DNA from 3 places in the Streptomyces sp. NPDC001903 genome. Region 3 is predicted to be linked to each of the others. Evidence: riboswitches for the same ligand, from Rfam matches in the RefSeq annotation. Region 3 holds a riboswitch; each other region holds the start of a gene.
What was found. A riboswitch is a leader RNA that binds a small molecule or an ion and turns the genes downstream of it on or off. The one in region 3 is predicted to bind ZMP and ZTP.

Region 1: it holds a riboswitch for ZMP and ZTP, as region 3 does, so the genes downstream of both, ACFYZS_RS37145 (methyltransferase domain-containing protein) here and glyA (serine hydroxymethyltransferase) in region 3, are expected to answer to the same signal.
Region 2: it holds a riboswitch for ZMP and ZTP, as region 3 does, so the genes downstream of both, ACFYZS_RS19650 (bifunctional 5,10-methylenetetrahydrofolate dehydrogenase/5,10-methenyltetrahydrofolate cyclohydrolase) here and glyA (serine hydroxymethyltransferase) in region 3, are expected to answer to the same signal.

The regions. Positions count from the first base shown of each region.
Region 1 covers NZ_JBIASZ010000027.1:15,537-21,533, reverse strand. The annotation lists gene ACFYZS_RS37155 (carboxylesterase/lipase family protein) at 1-657, shown strand, start outside; gene ACFYZS_RS37150 (hypothetical protein) at 881-1,237, opposite strand; gene ACFYZS_RS37145 (methyltransferase domain-containing protein) at 1,390-2,181, opposite strand; ZMP/ZTP riboswitch at 2,195-2,279, opposite strand; gene ACFYZS_RS37140 (adenosine deaminase) at 2,318-3,877, opposite strand; gene ACFYZS_RS37135 (alpha/beta hydrolase) at 4,112-5,773, shown strand; gene ACFYZS_RS37130 (class I SAM-dependent methyltransferase) at 5,793-5,997, opposite strand, start outside.
Region 2 covers NZ_JBIASZ010000008.1:149,264-155,260, reverse strand. The annotation lists gene ACFYZS_RS19665 (NAD(P)/FAD-dependent oxidoreductase) at 1-39, shown strand, start outside; gene ACFYZS_RS19660 (MAB_1171c family putative transporter) at 36-1,232, shown strand; gene ACFYZS_RS19655 (NADH:flavin oxidoreductase/NADH oxidase family protein) at 1,260-2,513, opposite strand; gene ACFYZS_RS19650 (bifunctional 5,10-methylenetetrahydrofolate dehydrogenase/5,10-methenyltetrahydrofolate cyclohydrolase) at 2,692-3,537, opposite strand; ZMP/ZTP riboswitch at 3,637-3,736, opposite strand; gene ACFYZS_RS19645 (class I SAM-dependent methyltransferase) at 3,844-4,605, shown strand; gene ACFYZS_RS19640 (RNA polymerase sigma factor) at 4,832-5,997, shown strand, end outside.
Region 3 covers NZ_JBIASZ010000006.1:388,908-394,904, forward strand. The annotation lists gene ACFYZS_RS17175 (hypothetical protein) at 1-293, opposite strand, end outside; gene ACFYZS_RS17180 (hypothetical protein) at 391-720, shown strand; gene ACFYZS_RS17185 (glutathionylspermidine synthase family protein) at 727-1,920, shown strand; gene rocD (ornithine--oxo-acid transaminase) at 1,982-3,190, opposite strand; ZMP/ZTP riboswitch at 3,349-3,439, shown strand; gene glyA (serine hydroxymethyltransferase) at 3,475-4,743, shown strand; gene trpS (tryptophan--tRNA ligase) at 4,830-5,843, shown strand; gene ACFYZS_RS17205 (2'-5' RNA ligase family protein) at 5,954-5,997, shown strand, end outside.

The DNA.
Region 1 (5,997 bases), on a different contig from region 3:
ACGCTGGACCGCCACCCCTGCGACCTGCTGCTCGGCGGTCCCGGGGCGGACATCGACATCCTGATCGGGTGTACCAGGGAGGAGGCCAACTTCGCCTTCGCGCTCGACCCGACGTACGCCGCCTCGACCAAGGAGCAGGTGCTCGCACGGGCACGGGACACCTTCGGGAGCCGCGCTTCCGAGGCGTACAGCGCCTACGAGGAAGCCCGGCCGGGCGCCCGCCCGGTGGACGTGCTGATGGACCTCATCAGCGACGACCTGTTCCGGATGCCCGGGCTGGCGCTCGCCGAGCGGCGGGCGGCGGCTCGCAAGCGTCCGGTCTGGGCCTACCAGTTCGATCTCCCGACGCCCGCGCACGGCGGCAGGCTCGCGGCGCCGCACTGTCTGGAACTGCCGTTCGTCTTCGACAACTTCGACAAGTGGTCGCAGGCCCCGTTCCTGGCCGGGCTCGATCCCCGGATCCGTGAGGGGCTGGCCTCGACCGTGCACGCGGCATGGATCTCCTTCATCCGTACCGGCGACCCCAACCACCCGGCCATGCCGAACTGGCAGCGCTACGAACGGGACACCCGGACCACGATGCGCCTGGACTCGGTCACCACCGCGACGAACGACCTCGCCGGCTACTGGCGGCGCCTGCGGCCGGCGGGCTCCTAGGGGGTGTCCGCAAAGTCCCGCCTGCCCCGCGGAGCCCGGCACGCACTCTCGGCGCACCGGGCGAAATCCCGAGTACGCCCAGTACACCGGCTTCCGCCCGGCACACCGAGAGCACGCACCGGACACCGCGGGAGCGCCCTTCGGGCGCACGGCGCTACTTTGCGGACACCCCCTAGGAGAAAGGGAGGGCCCCCGGCCGGCCGGGGGCCCCGTCCGTGAGCGGTCAGCTCCGGTCGAAGAGGATGACCGAGCGCAGCTTCAGGCGGTCCGAGGCCGGCCGCCCCTTGGGCTTGAGCGTCCAGGAGTCTCCGGTGCAGTCGGGCTCGGTGAAGACCACCGCCCAGGCGTCGGTGTCGTTGTGCGGTGCGTAGGCGGGTGCCGAAGCGGACGGGTCCGCGACCTCGGGGATGGTGATGCAGACGCCGTTCCGCGGGTCTTGGAGCACGGCGCTCTGCTCCTCGCCGCTGAAGCCGACGAACGTGTAGCCGAACTCGCCGGTGGCGGCGTGGGCGGGTGCGGCCAGAACGGCCGTGAGGGCAAGGGCACCGCAAGCGGCGGCGACGGTGTGCCGAAGGCGCACGGGAATTCTCGTTTCGCGAGGACGATCAAGGTCATCCGCACCCGTACCGCGCCGTCTCGGCGTCCATGCGGCGTCGCCGAGCCGGAAGGTTTCTCTGCCACCCGTCCGGAGCAACCCCGGTACCACCCGGGTCGGTGTCACCCAGGTCGGCGTCACCCGGGGCGGCGCGCCCAGGCGATCACGGTGCGCTGGAACGTGGCGTGGAAGGCGCCGGCCTCCGACAGGGCCAGCTGCTCCCGGAGCAGGGCCTCGGCCCGCTCGCGCGCGATCAGGCCTCCCGTCCATGCGGCGTGCGCGGCCCGTTCCAGCGAGATGACGTGGGACAGCTCCGTGAGCGAGGAGTAGACGACCAGCTCGGTCTCGGTGCGCACGTCCGTGAAGCCCGCCCCGATCAGCAGCCGCCGCAGGTCACGGCCGATCTGGCGGTGCGGGATGTGGCTGGCGACCGCGTCCGCCACGGCGCGCGCCGCCTCGGCGTCCGCGGAGGCCAGGACGACCGATGCCCAGTCCGGCTCCAGCACCGCGAGGCTCCCGCCCGGTCGCAGCACCCGGTGCGCCCCGGCCAGGACGGCGGCGGGATCGCGTACGTGCTGCAGGACCCGCTCGATCCGGCAGCCCGCGAAGGAGCCGTCGGCGAACGGCAGGTCGTGCACGTCCGCGTGTACGAGCCGGACCGGCAGCCCGTGGGCCGCGAGCCGCCGACGGCTCGCCTCCAGCATCACACCGCTGGAGTCCACGCCGAACGCGCGGCGGCCCGCGCGCTCCAGCTCGACGAGTTCGTGTCCGGCGCCGCAGCCCAGGTCCAGGACGCCGTGGCCCGGCTCCGCGGCCAGGCCCGCGCGCATCACGTTCTTGGGTTGCTGCAGTCCTCGATGCGCCTCATCGAGGTAGCGCAGGAGTTCCGGCCCGCGACCACTGCGGTCGACGTCGGCGAAAGCGTTCATGGCGGCACCCACCTGCGGGAGCCCAGGCGGTCGGCTCCCGCGAGTGAGCTTCCCGATGGTCGGTTCCATCTCCGGGCCGCCAGTCGCTGGGACCCGCATTCTGGCACACGGGCCGGACTCGGTCGGGGGCCCGGGGTCAGCGCGAGCCGGGGCGGGTGGCGCGGGGGTGGTCCTTCTCGAAGCGGTGGAAGGCCGCTTCCTGCCGCCACTCGACCTGCGCCTTCGGGCTGCCGGCCAGGAAGCCGGCGCACCGCTCGCCCGGGTGCTCGGCGCCCTGGCGCTCCTTGGCACACGGACCGGCGGGCCGGTATCCGGAGCGCAGGTCACGGTTCCAGAGGCTGCGGCCGGGCAGGAACGAGTGTTCCAGGGAGGCTCGGGCCAGGTCCCTGAGCTCCGGGTAGCCGAGCCCGTACATCTGCGCGGCCCGCCGGTACTCGTCGGTGATCTCGATCCGGGACACGCCCGGGTCGTCGGTGGCGAGGACGACCGGCACGCCGTGGCGGCGGTAGGTGGCGAAGGGGTGCGCGTCGCCGGAGACGCGCAGGATCTGCTCGTTGCTGTGGAAGGGGACCTCGACCGCGATCCGGCGCTCGGCCATGTAGCGCATGAGCGACTCCCAGCGGTCCTCGTGCAGGACGGACACGCCGTGCCCGATCCGCTCGGCGCGGCCGGTCTGGGCGGCCTCCCGGATGTGGAAGGTGAGGTCCTCCGGCTTGACCAGGCCGGGCACCAGCTCGCCCGCGTGCAGGGTGACGTGTGCCTTGGGGTACTGGGTCTTCAGGTAGTTCAGCATCCGCATGTGCAGGCGGTAGTCGCGCAGGGCGACCTCGCCGTCCTCCGGCTGCACCAGGTTGACGGCGACGAAGCGCGGGTCGCGCTCGGCCAGCCGCATACCGAGCGCCATCTGGGTGAACACCCGCTCGGGGGTGCCGAGGCGGGCGACCTGGGAGATCCAGCGGTACGGGAGGGAGCACGCGGCGTCGGGCCGCGGGGTGTCGCAGTGCGCGGCGGTGCGGAACTCGGTGTCGGTGGTGTCGGCGTCGGCGCGGGCCTGGCCGACCACCGCGTCCAGGCTTCCGTCGGCGAGGAGCTTGTCGTGCATCCGGTCGAGGTCGGCGTCGTATCCGACCCGGTCGGCGAGGGCGCGGGCCTGTCCGGAGGCCGGGGAGATCATGGTCTCCAGGTAGAACTGGTTCTGCCGGGCGGCCGTGTTGGCGACTTCCGCGAGGATGCGGCCGGGGTGCCGCCAGGGCACCTCGCCGAACTTGTCGAAGGTCGCGAAGAAGTGGTCGTGGCCGTTGCCGTCGGCCGGGAAGTCCTGCATCGACCAGGCCCGGATGACCTGCAGGCGGAACGCGGCGTCGGTGACGGCGTCGGCGGCGGGACGGGTTCCCGACGCGCACGGCGGGGGCACCGCGGTGGTGGTGTCGGTGGTGATGCAGAGGCCATCTTCGGCGGCGAGTTCGATCAGGAACTCGGTGGTGACCGCTCCGGACAGGTGGTTGTGCAGGTCACCGCCCTTGGGGAGGTCCGCGAAGAAGTCCTTCTGGCGGGCAGCGGGCGGGACGGGGGCCGGAGTCGCCTGTGCGGGGGCGGGTGCGAGCAGGGCGAGCGCGGAGAGCGCGGACAGCGCACCGATCAAGTGGGATGGGATCACGGGCACATGGTGGTCAGGCGGGCCGCGGCGGCGCGCCATGCCGGGCCGGGCACCGCCCGGCGTCACCCGGGAGGCCCCGCAGAGGATCGTTCCTCCTGACGCAGACCCCCTGGGGATCAGGCCACGGTCAGGCGGGTCGGGTACGCCCCTGGTGTGAGGAGGGGTCACCTCCTGGTGGTAAGGGGGAATCAACTCCTGGGGGGCCGACAGGGACGGCGGGCTGCCGCTACGGTGTCGCCGCCCCGCAACGCCGCCCACGACGGAGGCCCGCTGATGCAGACCCGTTTGGCCGATGCCCCCCGCAACCGAGCGGTGTGGGGGATATCCCTCGTCCTGATCGCCGTCACCGCACTCCTCGGGGGCGCGCCCGGGGGCGCCGCGGCGGCGGCCCCCGCCGATCCGCCCGTCCCCGTCCTGTCCTGGGGCCCGTGCGAGGGAGCGGACCCCGGGGATCCGGGCGACGGCTTCGAATGCGCGACGGCCCTGGTGCCCCTGGACTACCGCAAGCCCACCGGGCGTACGATCCCGCTCGCGGTCACCCGGCGGCCCGCCGCCGACAGGGCGCACCGCACCGGCGTCCTGGTCCTGCACCCCGGCGGACCCGGCAACTCCGGCGTGGACTTCGCCCGTGACAGCTACGACGCGCTGCCCGCCTCCCTGCGCGACGCCTTCGACGTCGTCGGGTACGACATGCGCGGCGTGAAGCGCAGCGGACAGGTGGAGTGCTGGAACGACACGGAGTACTCCGCCGCCGTCGACGCCGCGCGCAGCGTGCCCGGCCCGGGAGCCCTGCGCACCGCCCTCCGCCAGGGCCTGGACTTCGCCAATGCCTGCGGGCAACGCTCGGCGGACCTCGTGCCGTTCATCGGTACGGGGTCGAACGCCCAGGACATCGACCTGCTGCGCCGGGCCCTCGGCGAGGAGAAGCTCTCCTTCTACGGCCGTTCCTTCGGCAGCTACGTCGGCACCGTCTACGCCGCGCGGTTCCCGCGGCGCGTCCGCGCGATGGTCCTGGACGGGGCCTACGATCCGCGTCGCTACGCCGACGTGCCGTACGCCTACGACGCCGGGCAGTTCGTCGCCCTGGACGCGGCGGTCGGCCGGTTCCTGGACTGGTGTGCGCAGAACGCCGCCGCCTGCGGATTCGGCGAGGGCAGGCCCCGCCAGGCCTTCGAGGAGCTGAAGCGGTCGCTGGACGCGGACCCCGTCATCACCGCGAGCGGACGCCCGGCCACCGGCTACACCCTCGCCTACCGGCTGATGTTCAACATCAACTCGGGCCGGGAGATCTGGCCCTACCTGGGAGAGGCCCTGCGGGCGGCCCGGGCCCACCAGGGTTCGTTCCTGTTGTCACCGCCCTCCCCCGCGTCGTTCGACTTCCTCAACGTCAACATGGCCGTCGAGTGCGCCGACCGCGTCTACCCGGCCGGCCGCCTGCTTCTCGGGACGCTGGTCAGCGCCCATGCCGCCGCCGCTCCGCTGCTGGGGCCGCCCATCGGCCTCGGGCCGCCGACGTACGACCACAACCACGCGCCCACCTGCGCCCAGTGGCCGGCCGAGCGCCCGAGCCGCTACGAGGGCTCCTACCGGGCGGCCGGTTCGGCCCCGATCCTGGTGCTCGGCACGACCGGCGACCCGGACACCCCGTACCAGGACGCCGTGACCCTCGCCGGGACGCTGGACAACGGTCGGCTGCTGACCTTCTCCGCCGAAGGGCACACCGCCTACAACCGGAGCGCGTGTGTCAGCGCCCTGGCGACGGACTACCTCGCGACCCTGGCGCTGCCTGCACGGGGCACCGTGTGCGCGGACGAAGCACCCCCGGAGCCGCTCGCCCGCCGCACCACGGGCATCGGGGTGGACGAAACCCGTGATGTGATCCCCGCCCTCCGGCCCGCGGCTCCCGTCGCCGCGCGGACCGCGAAGCTCGGGTGAGGGCTCGTCCCCCCAGGCCTCAATCCGCCCCGGCGCGGTGCGCCGCGACGACCCAGGCGCGGGAGTCGAACCAGACGCCGTCGTCGCTCAGGTGCGCGGCGAGGGCCGTGCGCAGGTTCTCGACGACGCGTGTCGCGGCGGGCGGATCCAGCCGCTTCAGGGCTTCGCCGGTGCAGGTGAACCCGCGGACCCAGTCGAGGGCTGCGGCCACGTCCTCCCCGTAG
Region 2 (5,997 bases), on a different contig from region 3:
CCCGTCGACCCGGTGGGCCCCGTCGGACAGGCGCGATGAACGACGGTCTCATCCTCTACGTTCCCGGGTCGGTGATGATCCTGGCGCTGCTGATCAAGGCGCCGACCCTGCGCCGGGGCTGGGACCAGCCGCTCATGCGGGCCGTGTGCACCCTGCTCGTCGTCGGCTGCCTCGTCATGTTCCTAGCGGCGCCGCCGACGATCTCCGCCGTCAACCGGGTCACCGGGATCGTCAACTTCTCGGCCCCGCTGGTGTACAGCGTGCTGACGGCGTTCTCGGGGTCGTGCATCGTCCTGGTCCTGCAGTGGGGCGGCGGTCCGCCCGCCGTCGTACGGCGCGCCACCCGGCTGACGGTGGCCGTGTTCGGCGCCGTCACCCTGCTCATCGTCGTCCTGTTCGCGATCGGCGACGCGCCCGTGGAGCGCCTGCGCGACCTGGACACGTACTACGCCAACACGCCCTGGCTGCGCGAGATGATCGTCTGCTACCTGCTCGCGCACACCGTGGGCAGTTCCACGCTGACCCTGCTGTGCTGGAAGTGGCTGCTGCGCGTGCGCCCCTCGCTGCGCCCGCTGCGCACCGGACTGGCCCTGATCGTGCTCGGCGGGGCGCTGGACCTGGGCTACCTGGTCGCGAAATGGGCGGCGGTGGGCGCCCGCTGGGCGGGCCGCGACTGGGACGGCCTGTCCACCTACGTGGCCCCGCCGTTCGCCTCCGCCGCCGCCCTGATGGTGGGCTCGGGGTTCATCGTCCCGCTGGTCGGCGGCTCGGCTGCCTGGCGGGACTTCAGCCGGTACCGGCGGCTGCACCCGCTGTGGAAGGCGCTGCGCGGTTTCGCCGCGTCGAGCGTGACGACGGTGCCGCTGACCTGGTGGTCTCCGATCGGGATCCGGCTGATCCACCGCGAATCGGTGATCGACGACGGGATCCTGGCCCTGGCCTGCTGGTTCGACCCGGCCGTACGGGGCGACGCGTACGAGGCCGCCCTCGGCCAGGGCATGTGCGACGCGCGGGCCTCCGTCGTGGCCGACGCGGCCATGCTCGCCGCCGCCTGCCGGCGCCGGGAGGCGGCCGCCACCGAGGCCGCGGCGGCCGCCGACCGGACGGCCGAGGCGGACCAGGGGCTGCCCGAGCCGTACCGGCTGGACTCCCGGCCGCTGGCCGCGCTGGCCCGGGAGTTCCGCACCTCCCCCATCGTGGCGGCCGTGCGCCGGGACCCGGCCGCGCTCTGAAGGCCCGGCGGCGGGCGCGGGCCGGCCTCAGCCGACGAGGAGGTCCTCCGGGACGGGGTTGCGGGCGAGCCAGGCCCCGTACGCCCGCACCCGGCGCCAGTGCTGGAGCTGGTCGAGGGCGAAGGTGGCCCGCGGGGAGGCCGCCGGGCGCGGCTCCAGTCCGCGCGCCAGCCGGTGCAGCTGGAACCGCACGAAGGCCAGCAGCGCGGCTCCGGCCAGGTCCCGGTCCTTCCAGCGCAGCCGCTCCACCGTCACCCGTACGTCCTCCCCGGCGCGCCAGCGCGCCGGCAGGTCGGGGCGGAACGCCAGCGCCGAGGCGAGCCCGACGACCGACACCCCGCGCTCCAGGACCCTCCGCGCGGTCTCCTGCCGGGCTATCCCGCCCGTCAGCATGAGCGGCATCGTGGCCGCGTCCAGGAACTGCTCGGCGAAGGAGAGGAAGTACGCCTCCCGCTCGAGGGTCCGCAGATCGGCGGTGCGGCCCAGGGTCGCGGGGCTCTCGACGCTGCCGCCGGACAGTTCGACCAGGTCGACGCCGAGGCCGCCGAGGGCCGCGAGGACCTGCGCCGCGTCCTCGGTGTCGAAGCCGCCGCGCTGGAAGTCGGCGGTGTTGAGCTTGACGCCGACCGCGAAGCCGGGGGCGACCCGCGCGCGGACGGCCCGGACGACCTCGGTGAGGAGGCGGACCCGGTTCTCCGGGCTGCCGCCCCACCGGTCGGTGCGCCGGTTGACCAGCGGGGAGAGGAACTGGCTGAGCAGGTAGCCGTGGGCGGCGTGGATCTGCACCCCGTCGAAACCGGCCTCCTCGGCCCGCCGGGCCGTGACCGCGAAGCGGGCGACGGTGGCCTCGATGTCGGCCTCGGTCATCGCGGTGGGGCGGGCGAAGCGCTTGGTGTGCTTGCCGAGGCTCACCCCTATGTCGGAGGGCGCCCAAGCCGTGCCGGGCATCTCGGAGCCGACCTGCCGGCCCGGGTGGTTGATCTGCATCCAGACCCGGCCGCCGCCGCTGGAGGCGGCCGCGGCCCAGCGGCGGAAGGGGTCGAGCGGGGAACTGGCGTCGAGGACGATCGTGCCCGGCGCGGTCAGCGCCCGGCGGTCCACCATCACGTTCCCGGTGATCAGGAGGCCGGCGCCGCCCCGCGCCCAGCGGCCGTAGAGGCGCTCGATCCGCTCGTCCGGCAGCTGGCCGGCCCCGGCGAGGCTCTCCTCCATGGCCGCCTTCGCGAGGCGGTTCGGCAGGGTGGCGCCGCCCGGCAGTTCCAGTGGCGTGAACAAGTCCATCGGCAGTTCCCCCCAGGAAACGTGTTGCACGTGTCATCCCGCGCCCCGGCGCAAAGATACCGCCAGCTCCCCCGCACCCGTCAGGCTCCGGCCGCAAGAATCCGGACACCACCGGAACGCGGAACGCCCCGGGCCGAAGGGCTCGGGGCGTGTCCGTACGCGGCGTGCGGCGCACGGGTCAGAGGTCCGCGAGCTCCAGACCGGCCTGGGCGGCGGCCGCCTGGACGGTCTGCTCCAGCAGCACGGCGATGGTCATCGGGCCGACACCGCCCGGGACCGGGGTGATCAGCGAGGCGCGGGCGGCGGCGGACTCGAAGTGGACGTCGCCGACGTTGCCCTCGTTGTAGCCGGCGTCCAGGACCACGGCGCCGGGCTTGATGTCCTCGCCGCGGATGAATTCGGCCTTGCCCACGGCGGCGACCAGCACGTCGGCCTGGCGCACGATCGAGGGCAGGTCCGCCGTGCGCGAGTGGCAGTAGGTGACGGTGGCGTTCTGCTCCAGCAGCAGCATGCCGGCCGGCTTGCCCAGGATCGCGCTGCGCCCGACGACCACGGCGTGCTTGCCGGTCAGGTCCACCTCGTACTCGGCGAGCAGGCGCATGATGCCGCCGGGGGTGCAGGAGACGAAGCCCGGCAGTCCGAAGCCCATGGCGGCGAAGGAGTGCATGGTGACGCCGTCGACGTCCTTGCCCGGGGCGATGGCCTCGAAGGCGGCGCGCTCGTCGATGTGGTGCGGGACGGGGTGCTGGAGCAGGATGCCGCTGATCTCCGGGTCCTCGGAGAGGGCGGTGAGGGCGGCGACGAGCTCCTCGGTGGTGGTCTCGGCCGGCAGCTCCACGTGGCGCGAGGTGATCCCGGCCTTGGCGCAGCGGTTCTGCTTCATCTTCACGTACGTCACGGACGCCGGGTCCTCGCCGACCAGCACGGTCGCGAGACAGGGCGCGGTGCCGGTGCGCTCGGTGATCTTCGCCGCAAGGGCGACGGTCCGCTCCGAGATGCGGCGGGCGAGGGCGGTGCCGTCCATCAGCCGGGCGCGGCCGGCGGCGGAGACGGGGGCAGAGGCAGTCTGGGCAGTCGTCACGGGGTCTCCTGAGCGTCGCTGCGGATCGCGGTTCGCGGGTTCGCGGTTCGCCCAGGCGCGCGGCAGGAGACGTACGTGCGGGGACGTACGCCGGGCCGCTCCCCGGTGGTGATCCACCCGAACGCCAGTCACGGCCCGCCTCCACTCTAATGGACCCCGTCGGCGGGTGCGGTGGTCCGCGGCGGCCCCCCGTGCGTGGATCCGGTCAAACCGGTGGATCACCGGCGCCGCGCCTGGGACGATCGAGACATGACGCGCACTTTCGACCACCTCATCGCGGAAGCCGAGTCCGTTTCGGTGGACGGCTGGGACTTCTCCTGGCTCGACGGCCGGGCCACCGAGCAGCGCCCCTCCTGGGGCTACCAGCGGCTGCTCGGCGAGCGCCTCGCCCGGGTCCGCTCCGCCCTCGACATCCAGACCGGCGGCGGAGAGGTGCTCGCCGGGGCCGGGCCGCTGCCCCCGCTGACGGCGGCCACCGAGTCCTGGCCGCCGAACATCGACAAGGCGACCCGGCTCCTGCACCCGCTGGGCGCGGTCGTGGTCGCGGACGCCGACGAGCCGCCGCTGCCGTTCGGCGACGAGGCCTTCGAGCTGGTCTCCAGCCGCCACCCGGTGACCATCTGGTGGGAGGAGATCGCGCGGGTCCTGCGGCCGGGCGGCACGTACCTCTCGCAGCAGGTCGGGCCGGCGAGCGTCTTCGAGCTGGTCGAGTACTTCCTCGGGCCCCAGCCGCAGGACGTCCGGCGCGCCCGGCACCCCGACGACGCGGTCGCCGACGCCCGCAAGGCGGGCCTCGAAGTGGTGGATCTGCGCTCCGAAAGGCTGCGAACGGAGTTCCACGACATCGGAGCCGTGATCTACTTTCTCCGGAAGGTGATCTGGATGGTGCCCGGCTTCACGGTCGGGCAGTACCGGGACCGGTTGCACGAGCTCCATGAACAGATCGAACGTGACGGCTCGTTCGTGGCGCACACCGCCCGTTTCCTCATCGAGGCCCGCAAAACGGGCTGACGGAGAAGGGCGTGCGGACGCGGACGGATCCACGGCCGAATGGTTGCGCGCCCACAGCGTGGCGCAGGTCACTCAATTCAGCGCGTAACGAATCGACTCGGGCATGCGATGAACCGACAGGTGTCCTCGCGCGGCCCCGGAATACAGACCCCCCTCGGGTCTGTTTCCCGAGTCCGCGCGATGATTTCCCGCCCACTCCCTATCTGTTCGCAACGAGAGGCTCCTTGTGTCGCTCAGCCCGTCCCGTACGTTCCCTCCGGAGATCGCCGAATCGGAGGCCCTCGTCGCGCTCGTCGAGCGCGGCCGCGAGCAGGGTCACATCAACGGTGACGACGTGCGCCAGGCCTTCGAGGCCGGCCGCATCCCGGTGGACCAGTGGAAGCGGGTCCTGCGCAGCCTGAACCAGGTCCTGGACGAGGAGGGTGTCGCGCTGCACGTCAGCGCCGCCCCCGCCACGAAGGCTGCCGCGAAGAAGCCCCGCAAGGCGGCCGCCGCGCCCGCCCGCACCGTGACCAAGAAGGCGGCCGCCGCGCCGCGCCCCATCGGTGCGCGCAAGGCCTCGGCCACCAGCCCGGTCCCGGCCACCGCGGCGGCGATATCCGCTTCGCCGGCCGCGGCCGCCGAGGACGAGGTGACGGCCGACGCCGTCGCCGAGCCGAAGAAGCGGACGGTCAAGAAGACCGCCGCGAAGAAGACCGCGGTGAAGAAGACCGCCGCCGCGGCCAAGAAGACCAGCGCCAAGGACGCCGACGAGGGCGAGACCCCGGCCGCCGAGGGCGAGGACTGGGCCGCCGAGGACCTCGTCGACGACGTCGAGGAAGAGGCCCCCAAGGCCGGCGGTTCCCAGGGCTTCGTCCTGTCCGACGACGACGAGGACGACGCCCCGGCGCAGACGGTCATGGTGGCCGGTGCCACCGCCGACCCCGTCAAGGACTACCTGAAGCTGATCGGCAAGGTGCCGCTCCTCAACGCCGAGCAGGAGGTCGAGCTCGCCAAGCGCATCGAGGCGGGTCTCTTCTCCGAGTACAAGCTCGAAGAGGAGGAGGACCACAAGCCCGCCTTCAAGCGCGAGCTGGAGATCCTCGTCGAGGACGGCCGCCGTGCCAAGAACCACCTGCTGGAGGCCAACCTCCGCCTCGTGGTCTCCCTGGCCAAGCGCTACACCGGCCGCGGCATGCTCTTCCTGGACCTGATCCAGGAGGGCAACGTCGGTCTGATCCGCGCCGTGGAGAAGTTCGACTACACCAAGGGCTTCAAGTTCTCCACGTACGCGACCTGGTGGATCCGGCAGGCGATCACGCGTGCCATGGCCGACCAGTCGCGCACGATCCGCATCCCCGTCCACATGGTCGAGATCATCAACAAGCTGGCGCGCGTCCAGCGCCAGATGCT
Region 3 (5,997 bases):
CCGCTCAGCGGTACGTGCAGCAGCCGCGCCGAGACCACCGCCGTCACCGCGAGGCTGGCCGCCAGCGCCGCCCCCACCGTGTAGATCGGGATGTTCCGCAGCGCCACGATCTGGAGGAGGAATCCGGCCGCGTCCAGGCCCAGGCCCACCACGTACCGCCACTGCCGGGCCGCCCGCAGCAGCAGCGCCGCGTCCACCCCGGACCCGGTCCCCGGCTCCGCCGCCCGCGCGGCCATCGCCTGCAGCACCGACGCCGTACCGAAACAGACCGCCGCACCGAGTGCGCAAACCATCCCAAGGAGCACGAAAAGACTCTAGATCATGGAGGTCGTGAGGGGGTTTCGACGGCCGGATTCCATCGGTTCGCCGCCCCGTTCTAGTCTGTCCGCCATGGACGACAGCAGTACGGGCAGCAGAGCAGGCGACAACACCACCACCCGACGACGCATGCGCTCCGGCGGCGTCGCCCTCGGCGGCATGGGGCTGCTCGCCGCCGCCCTCGTGGCCTGCGGCAGCAGCAGCGAGCCCGACAAGCGCTGCGCGGACCGCGTCACCCTGGAGAAGCTGAACACCAAGGAGTGCAAGAGCGGCGGCCGCGGCTCGTACTACTACGGCGGCTCCGTCGCGAGCAACAACCGCGTCAGCGGCGGCAGCTTCGACAAGTCCGCCGTCACCCGCGGCGGCATCGGCGGCAGCCACAAGAGCTCCTCGGGCGGCTGATCCAGCGTGCAGCGCCACACCATCGAGCCGCGCCCCGACTGGCAGAAGACCGTCGAGGAACAGGGGCTGATCTATCCCCTCACCCGCTTCCCCGACGACTCCCTGCGCCCCTACTGGGACGAGAGCGCGTACTACTCCTTCTCGCTCCCCGAGGTGGAGGCGCTGGAGAACGTCGTCGAGGAGCTGCACGCCATGTGCCTGGCCGCGGCCGCGCACATCGTCGAGCACGACCGCTTCGCCGACCTAGGCATCACCGACCCGAAGCTGGCCGCCCTCATCGCCGAGTCCTGGCGCCGGCGCGCCGAACAGCCTTCCCTCTACGGCCGGTTCGACCTGCGCTACGACGGCGCCGGCGGCCCGGCCAAGATGCTGGAGTACAACGCCGACACCCCCACCTCCCTCGTGGAGGCGGCCAGTCCGCAGTGGTTCTGGATGGAGGAGCGCTTCCCGGGCGCCGACCAGTGGAACTCCCTCCACGAGCGGCTCGTCGAGGCCTGGCGCCGGCAGGCGGAGCTGCTGCCTCCCGGCCCGCTGCACTTCGCGCACTCCGAGACCGACGAGCTCGGCGAGGACCTGATGACCGTCGCCTACCTCCAGGAGACCGCCGAGCAGGCGGGCCTGGAGACCGAGGCGCTGTCCGTCGAACAGATCGGCTGGGACAGCCTGTCGGGCCGGTTCGTCGACCAGAAGCTCGGCTTCATCCGCAGCTGCTTCAAGCTCTACCCGTGGGAATGGCTGGCCACCGACGCCTTCGGCCCGCAGGTCCTCGGCACGTACGACCACGGCGGCGGCTCCGGGACCACCGCCTGGATCGAGCCGCTGTGGAAGATGCTGCTGTCCAACAAGGCGCTGCTGGCGATCCTCTGGGAGCTCTTCCCGGAGCACCCGAACCTGCTGCCCGCCTACCTCGACGGACCCCGCGAGCTCGCGGACACGACCGGGTACGCGGCGAAGCCGCTGCTGGGCCGCGAGGGCGCGGGGGTCACCCTGCACCCGGCCGGCGGCGCCGAGCCCTTCACCCCGGCCGAGGGGGAGACGTACGTCTTCCAGGGGCTGGCCCCGCTGCCCGACTTCGACGGCAACCGCGTGGTGCTCGGCGCGTGGGTGGTCGAGGAGGAGGCGGCGGGTCTGGGCATCCGCGAATCGGCGGGCCCGGTGACGGACGAGTACGCCCGCTTCCTGCCGCACGTCATCCTGTAGCGCCGCCGCCGCCGCCGCCGCGGGCCCGGCCGGACGGCCGGCCGGGCCCGCGGCGCACGCGTCAGCCCGCGGCCAGCACCTCGCGCAGCTGGTCCAGGCCCCAGTCCAGGTCCTCCTTGCCGATCACCAGCGGGGGCGCGATGCGGATCGTCGACCCGTGCGTGTCCTTGACCAGCACGCCCCGCTCCATCAGCGCCTCGGAGATCTCCCGGCCGGTGCCGTGCGCCGGGTCGATGTCGACGCCCGCCCACAGCCCGCGCCCGCGTACGGCCGTCACCGCGCCCCCGCCGACCAGCAGGTTCAGCTCCCGGTGCAGGTGGTCGCCGAGCTCGGCGGCGCGCTGCTGGTACTCGCCGGTGCGCAGCATCGCGATCACCTCCAGGGCGACCGCGCAGGCCAGCGGGTTGCCGCCGAAGGTGGAGCCGTGCTCGCCGGGCCGGAACACCCCGAGCACGTCCCGGTCGGCGACGACGGCCGAGACCGGGACCACGCCGCCGCCCAGCGCCTTGCCGAGGATGTACACGTCCGGGACGACGTCCTCGTGCTCGCACGCGAAGGTCTTCCCGGTCCGGCCGAGGCCCGACTGGATCTCGTCCGCCATGAACAGGACGTTCCGCTCGCGCGTGAGCTCCCGTACGCCCTGCAGGTAGCCGGCGGGCGGCACCAGCACCCCGGCCTCGCCCTGGATCGGCTCCAGCAGCACGGCCACGGTGTTCGCCGTGACGGCCGCCGCCAGCGCGGTGAGGTCCCCGTACGGAACGATCTCGAACCCGGGGGTGTAGGGCCCGTAGTGGTCGCGCGCCTCGTGGTCCGTCGAGAAGCTCACGATGGTCGTCGTACGGCCGTGGAAGTTGTTGGCCGCGACCACGATCTTGGCCTGGCCGTCCGGCACGCCCTTGACCTCGTAGCCCCACTTGCGAGCGGTCTTCACGGCCGTCTCCACGGCCTCCGCACCGGTGTTCATCGGCAGCACCATCTCCTTGCCGCACAGCGCGGCGAGTTCGCCGCAGAATTCGGCGAACCGGTCGTGGTGGAAGGCCCGCGAGGTGAGGGTGACCCGCTCCAGCTGCGCCTTGGCCGCATCGAGCAGACGGCGGTTGCCGTGGCCGAAGTTGAGCGCCGAGTAGCCCGCGAGCATGTCCAGGAACCGGCGGCCCTCCACGTCCGTCATCCACGCGCCCTCCGCGGTCGCCACGACGACGGGCAGCGGGTGGTAGTTGTGCGCGCTGTGCGCCTCGGCGGAACGCAGGGCTTCAGCAGTGGTCGACACGGGGTCTCCGATCGTCGGTGCGGGCGGGATGGAGGTGACGGGGGCGATGGAGGCGACGGGGGTGGCGTCACCGGCGTCACGTCACCTTGTATACGGCTATACGTCGCTCGTATACCGGACGGGGAAACCTTTCTTGTGGACCGCCCGCTAAGGTGAGCGGTACGCACGGCGACTGGCGTACGGAGAACCAACTCCGGGGGAGTCGTGCGCGCACGACCGCATACAGGGCCGCTCGCCTGGGCCTCGCGGGGACGAGAACTGACATCGACCCCGGAGGAGCCGCCATGAGTGCGAGCCGCCACCCCGCCCTGACCGCCGTCGACCCCGAGCTGGCGTCCTTCGTCGCCGCCGAGGAGACCCTGCAGGCGCAGACCCTGCGCCTGATCCCCAGCGAGAACTACGTGTCCGCCGCCGTGCTCGAAGCCTCCGGCACGGTGCTGCAGAACAAGTACAGCGAGGGCTACCCGGGCCGCCGCTACTACGAGGGCCAGCAGAACATCGACCGCGTCGAGGCGCTGGCCGTCGAGCGGGCCAAGGGCCTGTTCGGGGTGGACCACGCCAACGTCCAGCCGTACTCCGGCTCTCCGGCGAACCTCGCGGTGTACCTGGCCTTCGCGAAGCCGGGCGACACGGTGATGGGCATGGCCCTGCCGATGGGCGGGCACCTGACGCACGGCTGGGGGGTCTCGGCGACCGGGTCGTGGTTCCGGGGCGTGCAGTACGGGGTCTCGGCCGGGACGGGCCTGATCGACTACGACGCCGTGCGCGACCTCGCGCTGGCGGAGCGCCCGAAGATCATCTTCTGTGGCGGCACCGCGCTCCCGCGCACGATCGACTTCGAGGCGTTCTCCTCGATCGCCCGGGAGGCCGGCTCGGTCCTCGTCGCGGACGTGGCGCACATCGCCGGCCTGATCGCGGGCGGGGCGCACCCCTCGCCGGTCGGGCACGTGGACGTGGTCTCCACGACCACGCACAAGACGCTGCGCGGGCCCCGGGGCGCCATGCTGATGTGCAAGGAGGAGCACGCGAAGGCCATCGACAAGGCGGTCTTCCCGGGCCTCCAGGGCGGTCCGCACAACCAGACGACGGCGGGCATCGCGGTGGCCCTGCACGAGGCGGCGCAGCCGTCGTTCGTGACGTACGCGCACGCGGTGGTCGCCAATGCCAAGGCCCTGGCCACGGCCCTGCTGGCCCGGGGCTTCGACCTGGTGTCGGGCGGTACGGACAACCACCTGATCCTGATGGACCTCACCTCGCGCGGGGTGCCGGGGAAGGTGGCGGCCAAGGCGCTGGACCGCGCGGGGATCGTCGTGAACTACAACACGGTCCCCTTCGACCCCCGCAAGCCGTTCGACCCGTCGGGCATCCGCATCGGCACGCCGTCCCTGACCTCGCGGGGCCTGGGGACGGACCACATGCCGCTGGTGGCGGAGTGGATCTCCCGGGCCGTGGACGCGGCCGCGAAGTCGGACGAGCCGGCCCTCGCCGCGATCCGCGCGGAGGTCGCGGACCTGATGGCGGCCCACCCCGCCCCGGGTCTCCCGCTCTCCTGACCGGTCCCCTCCCCGGGGCCGCGGCCCCGGGGGGTTTCCGGACGGGTGAGGACCGGCGGGGCCGCCGTACCTGAGAGAATGAAGCCATGGCTTCTGATCGTCCTCGCGCGCTCTCCGGCATCCAGCCCACCTCCGGCTCGTTCCACCTCGGGAACTACCTCGGAGCCATCCGCCAGTACGTCGCCCTGCAGGAGACGCACGACGCGTTCTACATGGTCGTCGACCTGCACGCGATCACCATGCCGCAGGATCCGAAGGATCTGCGCGCCAATACCCGCCTCTCCGCGGCCCAGCTGCTCGCCGCCGGCCTCGACCCGGACCGCTGCACGCTCTTCATCCAGAGCCACGTCCCCGAGCACGCACAGCTCGGCTGGGTCATGAACTGCATCACCGGCTTCGGCGAGGCCAGCCGGATGACCCAGTTCAAGGACAAGTCGGCCAAGGGCGGTGTGAACAGCGCGAGCGTCGGCCTGTTCACGTACCCGATCCTCCAGGTCGCCGACATCCTGCTCTACCAGGCGAACGCCGTCCCGGTCGGCGAGGACCAGCGCCAGCACATCGAGCTGACCCGCGACCTGGCCGAGCGCTTCAACCAGCGCTACGGCCGGACCTTCACGCTCCCGGCCGCGCACATCGTCAAGGAGGTCGCGAAGATCTACGACCTCCAGGACCCGTCGATCAAGATGTCGAAGTCCGCGTCCTCGCCCAAGGGTCTGATCAACCTCCTCGACGAGCCCAAGGTCACCGAGAAGAAGATCAAGAGCGCGGTCACCGACACCGAGGCCGAGATCCGCTTCGACATCGAGAACAAGCCCGGCGTCAGCAACCTGCTCACGATCTACTCCACCCTCACGGGCGAGTCGATCCCGGCCCTGGAGGCCTCGTACGAGGGCAAGGGCTACGGCGCGCTGAAGACCGACCTGGCGGCCGTGATGGTCGATTTCGTCACACCCTTCAAGCAGCGCACCCAGGAGTTCCTGGACGACCCGGAGACCCTGGATTCCATCCTGGCCAAGGGCGCGGAGAAGGCCCGGGCGGTCGCCGCCGAGACCCTGGCACAGGCCTACGACCGCCTCGGTCTGGTGCCCGCGAAGCACTGACCGCCGGAGGCCCTGGCAATCCGGGGGGTGCTGGCCCCACACTGGGTCGGCAGGACCCGTACGCAACCCGTACGCGACCCGTACACACCAGAACGACGGAGGAGACATACGTGGGGACCGTAACGCTCGGCGTTTCGATCGCGGTCCCGGAGCC